3 regions of the Marinobacter sp. NP-4(2019) genome follow, and region 2 is predicted to be linked to each of the others. Evidence: predicted binding sites of a transcription regulator. Region 2 holds the regulator's gene; each other region holds the start of a gene.
What was found. The regulator FliA, encoded in region 2, starts transcription of late flagellar genes. The targets are predictions, from matches to a motif close to CTAAAGTTTNNNNNNNNNNNGCCGNTAA.
Positions count from the first base shown of each region.

Region 1: EHN06_RS14765 (methyl-accepting chemotaxis protein) is a predicted target of FliA. The motif match lies at 1,467-1,494, and genes of this name have one in related genera.
Region 3: flgM (flagellar biosynthesis anti-sigma factor FlgM) is a predicted target of FliA. The motif match lies at 1,080-1,107, and genes of this name have one in related genera.

Region 1 covers NZ_CP034142.1:3,256,269-3,259,547, forward strand. Annotated here, with positions in the region: gene EHN06_RS14765 (methyl-accepting chemotaxis protein) at 1-1,356, opposite strand, end outside; gene EHN06_RS14770 (PhoX family protein) at 1,579-3,279, opposite strand, start outside.
Region 2 covers NZ_CP034142.1:2,891,312-2,894,590, forward strand. Annotated here, with positions in the region: gene EHN06_RS13160 (protein phosphatase CheZ) at 1-327, opposite strand, end outside; gene cheY (chemotaxis response regulator CheY) at 349-732, opposite strand; gene EHN06_RS13170 (RNA polymerase sigma factor FliA) at 907-1,650, opposite strand; gene EHN06_RS13175 (MinD/ParA family protein) at 1,687-2,499, opposite strand; gene flhF (flagellar biosynthesis protein FlhF) at 2,605-3,279, opposite strand, start outside.
Region 3 covers NZ_CP034142.1:2,067,786-2,071,064, reverse strand. Annotated here, with positions in the region: gene EHN06_RS09500 (chemotaxis protein CheV) at 1-80, opposite strand, end outside; gene flgA (flagellar basal body P-ring formation chaperone FlgA) at 271-972, shown strand; gene flgM (flagellar biosynthesis anti-sigma factor FlgM) at 1,169-1,495, shown strand; gene EHN06_RS09485 (flagella synthesis protein FlgN) at 1,503-1,973, shown strand; gene EHN06_RS09480 (pilus assembly protein PilB) at 2,010-2,750, opposite strand; gene EHN06_RS09475 (peptidylprolyl isomerase) at 2,952-3,279, shown strand, end outside.

The sequences.
Region 1 (3,279 bases), 360 kb from region 2:
CACGGCATTATGCGAATCCTTGACGGCCTCCTGAACGGACGGCAGATACTGGTCAGTAAACTGGTCAAATGCACTGGAATACTTCTGTGGCCGGGTGTTGGGAACCGGCTTCCGGGTTTTATCGAACAGCGCTCCCTGGGTGATTTTGCCATCACGAATAGCCTGCTCAAACAGCTGACCGATTCTGTCCGCCCCTTCCCTTGCCTGCTGGTAGAAGAAACGGTGATAGCTGGCATCGCTGTTGAGGGCGAAAGCGGCATTTGCTTTCTCGGCCAGCTCCATCAACGTTGCAGCCTGCTCAGCTAGGGACTTCACACTACCGTCGCTTTCGGAAATCTGGTCACGAACCGTGCCGATAGCCATGAATACCCGCTCAAGGCTCTGCTCGTTATTCTGGTCATTTTCCGCAATGCGGGCCACTTGCTGCTGCAGGTGATCGGACTGATCGCGAATCTGATCCAGCTGCTCACCCACGTTTTCAACTGAGATCAGGCCTTCCTCCACACTTCGGGCCAGGTCCTCAATACGGGTAACAATCAGCGTGGTGTCGTTACGAATATCCTGCAGGGTCTCAGCCACCTCGCCAGTGGCCTGGGCCGTCCGACCGGCCAGTTGCCGCACCTCGTCCGCCACCACGGCAAAACCGCGCCCCTGGTCGCCCGCCCTTGCCGCCTCAATGGCGGCATTCAAGGCCAGCAGATTGGTCTGTTCGGCGATCCCCTGAATGGTGGTTGTGACACCCTGAATCTTGTTGGATTTCTCATTCAGCTCCTGAATCAACCTGAGATTCTCGCCGGACTGCTGATGCACGACCCGCACGCTTTCAATAGCGCCAGTCAAAGCCTGACGGCCCTCGGCACTGATCTGACTTGCCTGTTGAGCCATGGTCGCAGCATCGGTTGCCTGACGGGATGACTCCCGGACGGTTTCAGTGATCTGGCCGGTATAGTCTGCCATTTGGGCGGTTTCTTCCACCTGGCGGTCCAGCCGAAGTTTGAGCTGGTCCGCAGCGTATGACACCTGGGCAGCGGAAATGGCGTTTTTATCGGCACTCCCGGAGAGGGTTTCAACCAGCGCCCGCCCCACCCTGGCATCCGATACCAGACGGCCACACTGATCACTGAGGGGATTCCCCTCAGACAACTGACCAGAGTTAAGTTCTTTCAGCCCCCGCTCAACCGGCTCCAGGACACGCAGGACAAAATAGACGGAAGCGGCCACCAGGCCAACAATGATCCCTATGAGCAGTGAAGGCGCGTCCAGACCGGTCACAGATGCCACCAGTATGCCAGCGCCCCCGATTGCAACCGCCAGGATTGCTCCCATAAAGACCACAGGTCGCGAAAGTAGTGCCATGCCAACCTCGATGATGAGTTGTCTGAATCAGTATTGTTATTGAAGGCCATTCTGAAGCTTACTGAAGTGAGGTGAGTGAAGATCTCATACTTTAGTTGATTTGTTATCGTGTAACGGCAGGGGGAACTGGAACTAAAGCAGCAAAACGAAAGCGGGCCACTCATTATCTGAGCAGCCCGCGTTTGCTGTCTGGCGTGATGGTTAGCCTAGGGGGATATAGACTCAGGCACCAACAACACCACCATCATCCCTGGTCACAATAACCGTTGCATCCCGGGGCCGGGATTCATCGGCATTAGGCCAGTTACCCTGTGGATGCTGGATGTTGACAAACATGGTCTTGCCATCCGGGGTTGTGACAACACCCGTAACCTCACATCCATACGGGCCAACGAAAAACCGGCGAATATCCCGTGTCCGCGGATCGGCGGCCAGCATCATGTTGTTGAGGTACGGCTCACTCCAGCTCCCATCGGTCTGGATCCACAGACGACCGTTGTAATCGAACCAGAGACCATCCGGACTGTTGAACAGGTTGGAATCGTCGAGGGTCACAATGGCTTCGCCGTCCACGACTGTTTCGGTGCCCTGCTCGCCGGCAAACACGAAAATATCCCACTCAAACGCCGTGGCGGCATGGTCATTGCCCGCTTCCATCCAGCGAATGATGTGGCCTGTGCGGTTCTCAACCACCGGATTCGCGGCGTTGACGTCGTCATATCCGTCCTTGCCCCGGTTACTGTTGTTGGTCAGGGTGAAATAGACTTCGCCTGTTCTCGGGTCCACCGCGCCCCACTCCGGACGATCCATTGTGGTTGCACCCGCGATGTCCGCGGCCAGGCGGGTATTGAGCAGAACATCCTGCTGACTGTCGAAGCCATCAAAGGCAATATCCCCGACGTTGGTGCCCACGGCTGCTGCCACCTTCGCGGAGAATTCTTCATCGTCCAGTGAGAGTGGCAACCAATCCCCGGAACCATCTTCGTTGAAGCGCGCCACATACAGCGTGCCTTCGTCCAGCAGGTAACCGCCGGCGGTTGCTGCGTGGTATGGCTGCGCGGAAACAAACTTGTAGATGTATTCGAAACGGGAATCATCACCGGAATAGCAAACCACCGGTTCTCCCTCTTTCGCGGGAGCAAAGATGACGCCTTCATGCCCAAAACGCCCCAGGGCAGTCCGCTTTTGTGGCTTACTCTCCGGCGTGAACGGATCAATCTCCACCATGAAGCCATAGGTATTGGCTTCGTTCCGGTAATCCAGGTCGGCGGATGCCTCCTTTACAGAAACATCAAACCGCAGGTACCGATCCTCTGCACTGTCGGCCAGCTCCCAGTCATAGCGAGAAGCTGAACCCACTCCATGCCGTACCTGCTCGCGGGGCTGGGTGGCGTCGCTGTTGGCGAAGTAGCCGTGCCAGTTCTCTTCAGCCGCCAGGTAGGTTCCCCAGGGAGTGGGGCCCATCGCACAATTGTTAAGTGTGCCCCGGGTTTCAGTGGCCGTTGGACTGTATTTGGTGACCAGCTTTTCATAACCACGCAGTGGCCCGCGGAGATCCATTGGTGTGCCACCGGTGACCCTACGGTTGAACGGACTGCCATGGACCACGTCCCACTCACCATCCGTGGATCGCTTGATATGGATAACGGAGATGCCGTGGGCAGCCACTTCCTTGCGGACCTCATCCGCAGGCCGGGTACCGTCTCCGTTCGTGGTGGCACCGGATGGATGCAGCGCAGACTGGTTGATGTATTCATGGTTCATCACCAGCAGACCTTCCGTAGAGCTGTTGCCGCCAGCTTTCTGGTCGATGGGGAAAAAGTGCATGCCATCGTGGTGCATGCCCACTTGATTTTCCTGGTCAGCCCCGGTGTTGGTTCCATCCGCGCGATAGTCCGGATAATCACCGGTCAAAGGCGTTCC
Region 2 (3,279 bases):
CATGGTGCGATTGGCCGCCTGGCCGGTCATTTTCACCACGTATTCCAGCCGGTCGGAAGCGTCGGTCATTTTTGACAGGGCTTCCTGTTGTTCCGCGTTGCGGGGATCAATCTGGAAGTTCCGGATCGCCTCGTGGAGACTGCGAGTAAGCCGCCCGACTTCCCGGTACAGGCTCTGATCCCGGACCTCGCTGAGATCATTGATCAGGGTCATCGCTCGGGCATAATTACCGGAATTGACGTGCTCAACCAACTCGTTAGCCTGTGTGCGGAGCTTTTCGGTCACCTCCGGATCAAGGCCGTGCGGATTCTTTTTGCTATCGCTCATGAGAGCCCATCCGACCTTTGGTTACTGGATTCGCTCGAAGATTTTTTCAATCTTCTCCTTGAGGACCGCTGCGGTAAACGGCTTCACCACATAGCCATTCACCCCCGCCTGTGCGGCAGCAACAATCTGATCCCGCTTTGCTTCCGCCGTCACCATGAGAACTGGAAGGGTTTTCAGCTCCTCATCGGCGCGCACTGCCTTCAGCAGATCAAACCCGGACATACCCGGCATGTTCCAGTCGGTCACCAGGAAGTCATACTTGCCACTTTTCAGCATGGGCAGCGCAGTGTTGCCGTCATCGGCTTCGTCGGTATTGGTGAATCCCAGATCACGCAGAAGGTTCTTGATGATCCGTCGCATTGTGGAAAAATCGTCCACAATGAGGATTTTCATGTTCTTGTCCAATGGGACCTCCAGTTTGTAACACCCGGAATACGTTTTATCTTTCTGCCAATAACCTGGCAGGCCGGAGATTTCACCGCTTATTGTGTGGGGATTGCCCCAGTTGTAAAGCGTCGGTTACCAAAAGCTACAGATGGCCAACCTCAGTACACGTTGAGCTGGCGGGTTTCCGGCCTGTTAACCGGCCGCCTCTTTTTGCCAGCCAGTCAGACGGCCCCGAAGTCTCAGTGCTGCCTGACTGTGTATCTGACTGACACGACTTTCGCTCACCCCGAGAACAGCGCCAATTTCCTTGAGGTTAAGCTCCTCCTGGTAGTACAGGCTGAGCACCAGTTTCTCCCGCTCGGGCAATTCTTCAATCGCTTGCACCAGACTTCGCTTGAACGCTGCGGAAGTGATGTCATCCAGGGGATTATCACTGGCCTCTGCTTCTTCTAACGGCAGCTCCCCGGATTCATTGAGCTCATCAAGGCTAAAAAGTCTGCCACTGTTGGCATCACTCAGGCTGGCATGGTACTCGGAAAGCTCCATTCCCAGCTCGTCAGCGACTTCCTGATCCTGAGCTTCACGACCGACACGGTCTTCAACAGCCTTGATGGCCTGGGAAATACGACGGGCATTGCGATGAACAGAACGGGGCACCCAGTCACCCTTGCGGATTTCATCCACCATGGCGCCCCGGATGCGGATACCGGCATAGGTTTCGAAGGTTGCGCCCTTGGTGGAACTGTACCTCTGAGCAGCCTCGAGCAGCCCGATCATTCCGGCCTGCATAAGGTCCTCCAGTTGAACCGATGCCGGCAAGCGGGCCATCAGGTGCAGTGCGATTTTCTTGACCAGCGGGGCATGCTCTTCAACGAGCCGGGAAGCGCCCTTGACGCCGGTTTTCTGATAGATTCCCAGGTGTTTCGCCAATGTCATGCGTCCGGTTTTGTTTTTTTGGTGACAGAATCAAATTCAGACTTCGACGAGCCGCTCCACAAAAAACTCCAGGTGTCCGCGGGGTGATGTAGGTAGCGGCCAGTTGTCGACTTTATCGGCCAACGCCCTGATCGCCAGTGACGCTTTTGCCCTGGGATAAACTTCCAGAACCGCCTTCTGCCGCTGCACCGCTTTCTTGACAGCTTCATCGTAGGGCACGATCCCCACGTATTGTAGTGCCACATCAAGAAACCGCTCAGTGACCCGGGTCAGTTTTTCAAACAGATGCTTGCCTTCCTGCTCATTTCGTACCTGATTGGCCAGAATACGGAAACGGTTCGTGCCATAATCGCGATTCATCAGCTTGATCAGGGCGTAAGCGTCGGTGATGGATGTGGGCTCATCACAAACCACCAGCAACAGTTCCTGTGACGCCCTCAGGAAACTGACCACCGATTCGGAAATGCCCGCCGCAGTATCCACGATGAGCACATCAATCTGGTCTCCGAGTTCGCTAAACGCGTTGATCAGGCCGGCATGCTCCATGGCACTGAGCTGAGTCATACGCTGGGTGCCTGAAGAGGCCGGAACGATTTTGATGCCACCCGGACCGTCGACCAGAATGTCCCTAAGGTCACAATTGCCAGCCAGCACATCTGACAGGTTGCGGTTGGCGGTAATACCCAACAGTACGTCAATATTGGCCAGGCCCAGGTCGGCATCCAGCAACACTACACGACGCCCTTTCTGCGCCAGAGCGATCCCCAGATTGACCGAAACGTTGCTCTTGCCAACGCCGCCCTTTCCGCCAGAAACTGCAATCACCTGTACCGGATGTGGTTTACTCATACTTGGTTTTGTCTCTCGCCACGTTTAACCGAAGGCTCAGTTGTCATTCAACGGCGCCTGTTGCACGCCGGATACTCCGTCATCCGGTATGGCCGGGGATGGTATTCAGGCCCCCTCCGCCACCGCCCGTTGTTGCTGGAGTGTTTTCAGCCGCTCCACGGCCAGCCGAACCAGGGGTACGGCTTCGGCATGATGCAAATCTTCGGGGATCTTCTGACCATCCGTGTAATAAGCCACGGGCAGACCAGACTCCATGACAAACCCCAAAGACTCGCCCAGGGTAAGGGCCTCATCTATTTTAGTCATCACACAGCCCGCAAGATTAGCCATCTTATAGCAATGCCAGACGGATTTCATGATGCGCGGCTGGCTAGTCGCCGAAACCACCAGGTGGGTCCGGATCCTGTGGTGACTGCGGGCCAGTTCTGACAATTGCTGCTCGTAGCCCTTGTCGGAGCTGGTGAGACCGGCGGTATCAATCAGCACCAGGTGACGGTCGGACAATTCATCCAGGATATCGTCCAGGGAGTGACTTTCATCCACCACCCTGACCGGTACATTGAGGATGCGACCAAACACGAACAACTGCTCATGGGCAGCCACCCGATAACGGTCAGTGGTCACCAGCGCCAGGGAATCGGCACCGTGGCGGAGGACATGGCGCGCCGCCAGTTTGCCGATGGTGGTGGTCTTGCCGGACCCGGTGGGCCCGACCAGAGCATAGACACCCCCCTGATCCAGCCATTCGGTACGGGAGGTTTTTACACCGGTGGCCAGCAT
Region 3 (3,279 bases), 820 kb from region 2:
AGGCGGAACAACAGGAGCTCCAGGCGATTCTGCCCTACCAGCTGCGTTCGCTGATTTACACTGTCGAGTACTCCTGCCATGACTTTATCTCCCGGGCCTGCCCGCCAATATGCCGGCATGCATTTTGCTGGTTAACTATTGAGAGCTATTGAAACTGGCACTTCGCCAGTATTTTGACTCATTGTTTGGGTTTAACGGCGGGCATGCCGAATCCTGAAGTGCTTAGGAGGCATCGCCTGAATAATGACAGCATAGGACAAACCGCTGCGTATGCGCACCACCATTTTTGTCGTCACACTGTTACTGTCTGCCGCAGGCCTTGCCCGTGCGGAAAGCACCACGGCCGAGCAGATCAAACATGCTGCCGACTCGTTTCTGGAGACTTTCGCAGAGCAACAGGCGAAAAAAGGGTTTGATGTCACACATAAAACCGGTCGACTGGACAGTCGGCTGGCCCTGGCAACCTGTGAGCAGCCGCTGGCAGTCAGCTTCAGTGGCGACCCCTGGCAATCCACCCATCCAACGCTTCAGGTCGCCTGCCAGGGTGAGCGCCCGTGGCGGATGTTCCTGAACGCCTCCGTGTCCATTCGTGGCGAAGGGTTGGTGGCTGCCCGCCCCCTGGCTCGCGGCGAACGCATCATGGCCAGCATGATCGCTGCGGAACCGGTCGTGCTGAACGCGACCCGCAAGGGCGTGATTACTGACATTGATCAATTGGTGGGCATGGAAATGCGTCGCGGCGTCAATGCCGGCACAATGATGACCCCTGACCTGCTCTCCGCGCCGGCGGCGGTCACCCGGGGAGATCATGTTATTATTACCGCACGCAAGGGCAGCTTTACTGTCAACTCACGGGGTAAGGCCATGGCCGATGCCGGCGTGGGTGACCAGGTAGTGGTTGAAAACCTGTCCTCGTCCCGAACGGTTAAAGCACTGGTCACCGCCCCGGGACAGGTAGAGATTCCAATGTAAGTCATCGAAACAACAAGTGTACGGCGTGCTTTTTCCGCAGGCGGCAAGATCTTGCCACCTCCCGCGAAACAAATGACGGATATGTAATCTTTTGTAGCTAAAATAGCCTAAAGCTTTCGAATCAACCGCCGATAAGCAAGTATAAAATTCGCGAACGCTGCCCTTGGGCAGCCTATTAGAGTAAGCAGGTACCGATATGTCAGTTGACTTTAATGGAATTGGCCCCGGCCAGGTCAACACTCACAGAACCACGGCCGACAAGTCTGGCTCCACACAAAGTACCCAGCCACAGGCGCCAGAGCAGGCCAAAACCCAGGCTCAGGGTGCGCGGGGGGAAAACGTTAACCTCAGCAGCCAGGCGAAGAACCTGAAACAGCTGGAACAGAAGCTGGGTGATTATCCAGAGATGGATGATGACCGCATTGAGCAGATCCGTGCGGCCCTGGCCGATGGTTCATACAAGATTGACGCTGAGAAACTGGCCCAGAAAATGCTTGAGATGGATGAAAGCATTTTCGGGTGAGTAAATCATGGCCGCAATCGATGAACTGAAAGACCTTCTTTCCCAGGATATCCGCCAACTGGAGTCGCTAGCGGACATTCTGGAGCAGGAAAAGTCCTGCCTCTCCTCTTCGGATATGCAGGCATTGCAAACGATAACGACCGAGAAGAATACGGTTCTCGATCAGATTCGTGCGCGCGCCAAGCAGAAAATCCACGTCCTGGTTGCCATGGGATACCGTCCCGAGGGCGGTGCGCCTTCCCGCTTCATTCGAAGCGCGGGGTTATCCGATCTGGCGGAGCTGTGGACACAAGCCAATGAACGACTGACGTTCTGCCAGGAAATTAACCGCAATAATGGTCGTGTCATCAGTCATATGCAGAAACGTTTGTCACGCCTGACGGATATCTTCCGCGGTGCCAGCGGCCAGCAGAAACTTTATGGCGCTCATGGCGAGCAAACCGGCGATTCTCAGAGAACCATTCTGGCCAGTGCCTGATCGGTCAGATCAGGCTCCGGAGCCCTGCCTTCCGTTTCATCTGGTGTAGATCGTCATTCGTGAATCCGGATCGAAGCGGATATCACTGATACTGACATTGCCAATGGGGGGCGTGTGCCCACCACTGACACGGATATTATCCATGCGGATCTCCTCGATTCGCTCGGGAAATGCCAGCGTAAGCCTGCCATTGTCACCAACATGGTGGCGAGGACCATCGTCGCGATAGTGAACCCCGGTTATCGTCAGATCGGAATCCAGGAAATTCAGCACTGGAACAAAGATATGGGCCGTCAGTTTGATCCCTTCGATGACATCCGGCTCCTCACCGGTATCACTTCCGCCTGAAACCATGGCCTCGACGGCAGCAATACGTTGAGCGAGCGTCTGATCCCCCTGCCCCGAGACCCCGGCCATATCCTCATCACTCAAGGGTGAAATCCCCTTACGCTGCTGCATTACCGGCCCTGACTCCGAAGAGGTGGCCTGGGAAGCACTTACCGCCGGGCTTGCCGCAAAACTCACCAGGGGCTGCAGCGGCAGAGTCACCATAGTAAACACAGCGGCAGCGTTGCGGAAACGAGCCTGTTGTCTCAGGACTCTGAAAAGCTCGCGTTCGGTGATCCACCCGGTCTGGATCAGTACTTCCCCGAGGCGCTGCCCGGTTTCCCTCTGCAAGCGCAACCCCTCGTCCAGCTGCCGGGTGGACAAATACCCCCGATTAACAAGCAGTCGGCCAAGCCGTGATTTTTCTTCAAATCCCTGACGGATATCCACTGACGCCCTCCATTCCATGAATACTGCAGCCGTACCACCCAACCCGCCGCACCTTTTGTTAAACAATCTTATGACAGGTTAGACGATCAATACCCGATCTGCATGGGGGAATACCCGTTACTGGCGGAATTTCTGTTAATATCCCGGCTGACTCGTATCTTTCGCTGCACGATTGCCAGCGCCGTCCACGGAGCAAACAAGGTGAACCCGAATCAGTCGACATTACCGGTAATCCCATCACTTTCCGTTACTCATCTCTTGCTGGTTTTATTGGCCTCACTGGCCATCAGCTTCCCGGTTTTGGCGGGTAGCGACACCGTGGATCAACCACTGCCCCAGGTGCGCATGGAAACCAGCGAAGGAGTCATTGAAATCATGCTGCGGCCAGACGTGGCGCCGAAAACCGTGGAAAACTTTCTCAGTTATGTGGACAGTGGTTTCTATGAGGGCACCATTTTCCATCGGGTTATCCCGGGATTCATGATTCAGGGCGGCGGCTTCGACCGCAACCTTGGTCGCAAGGACACCC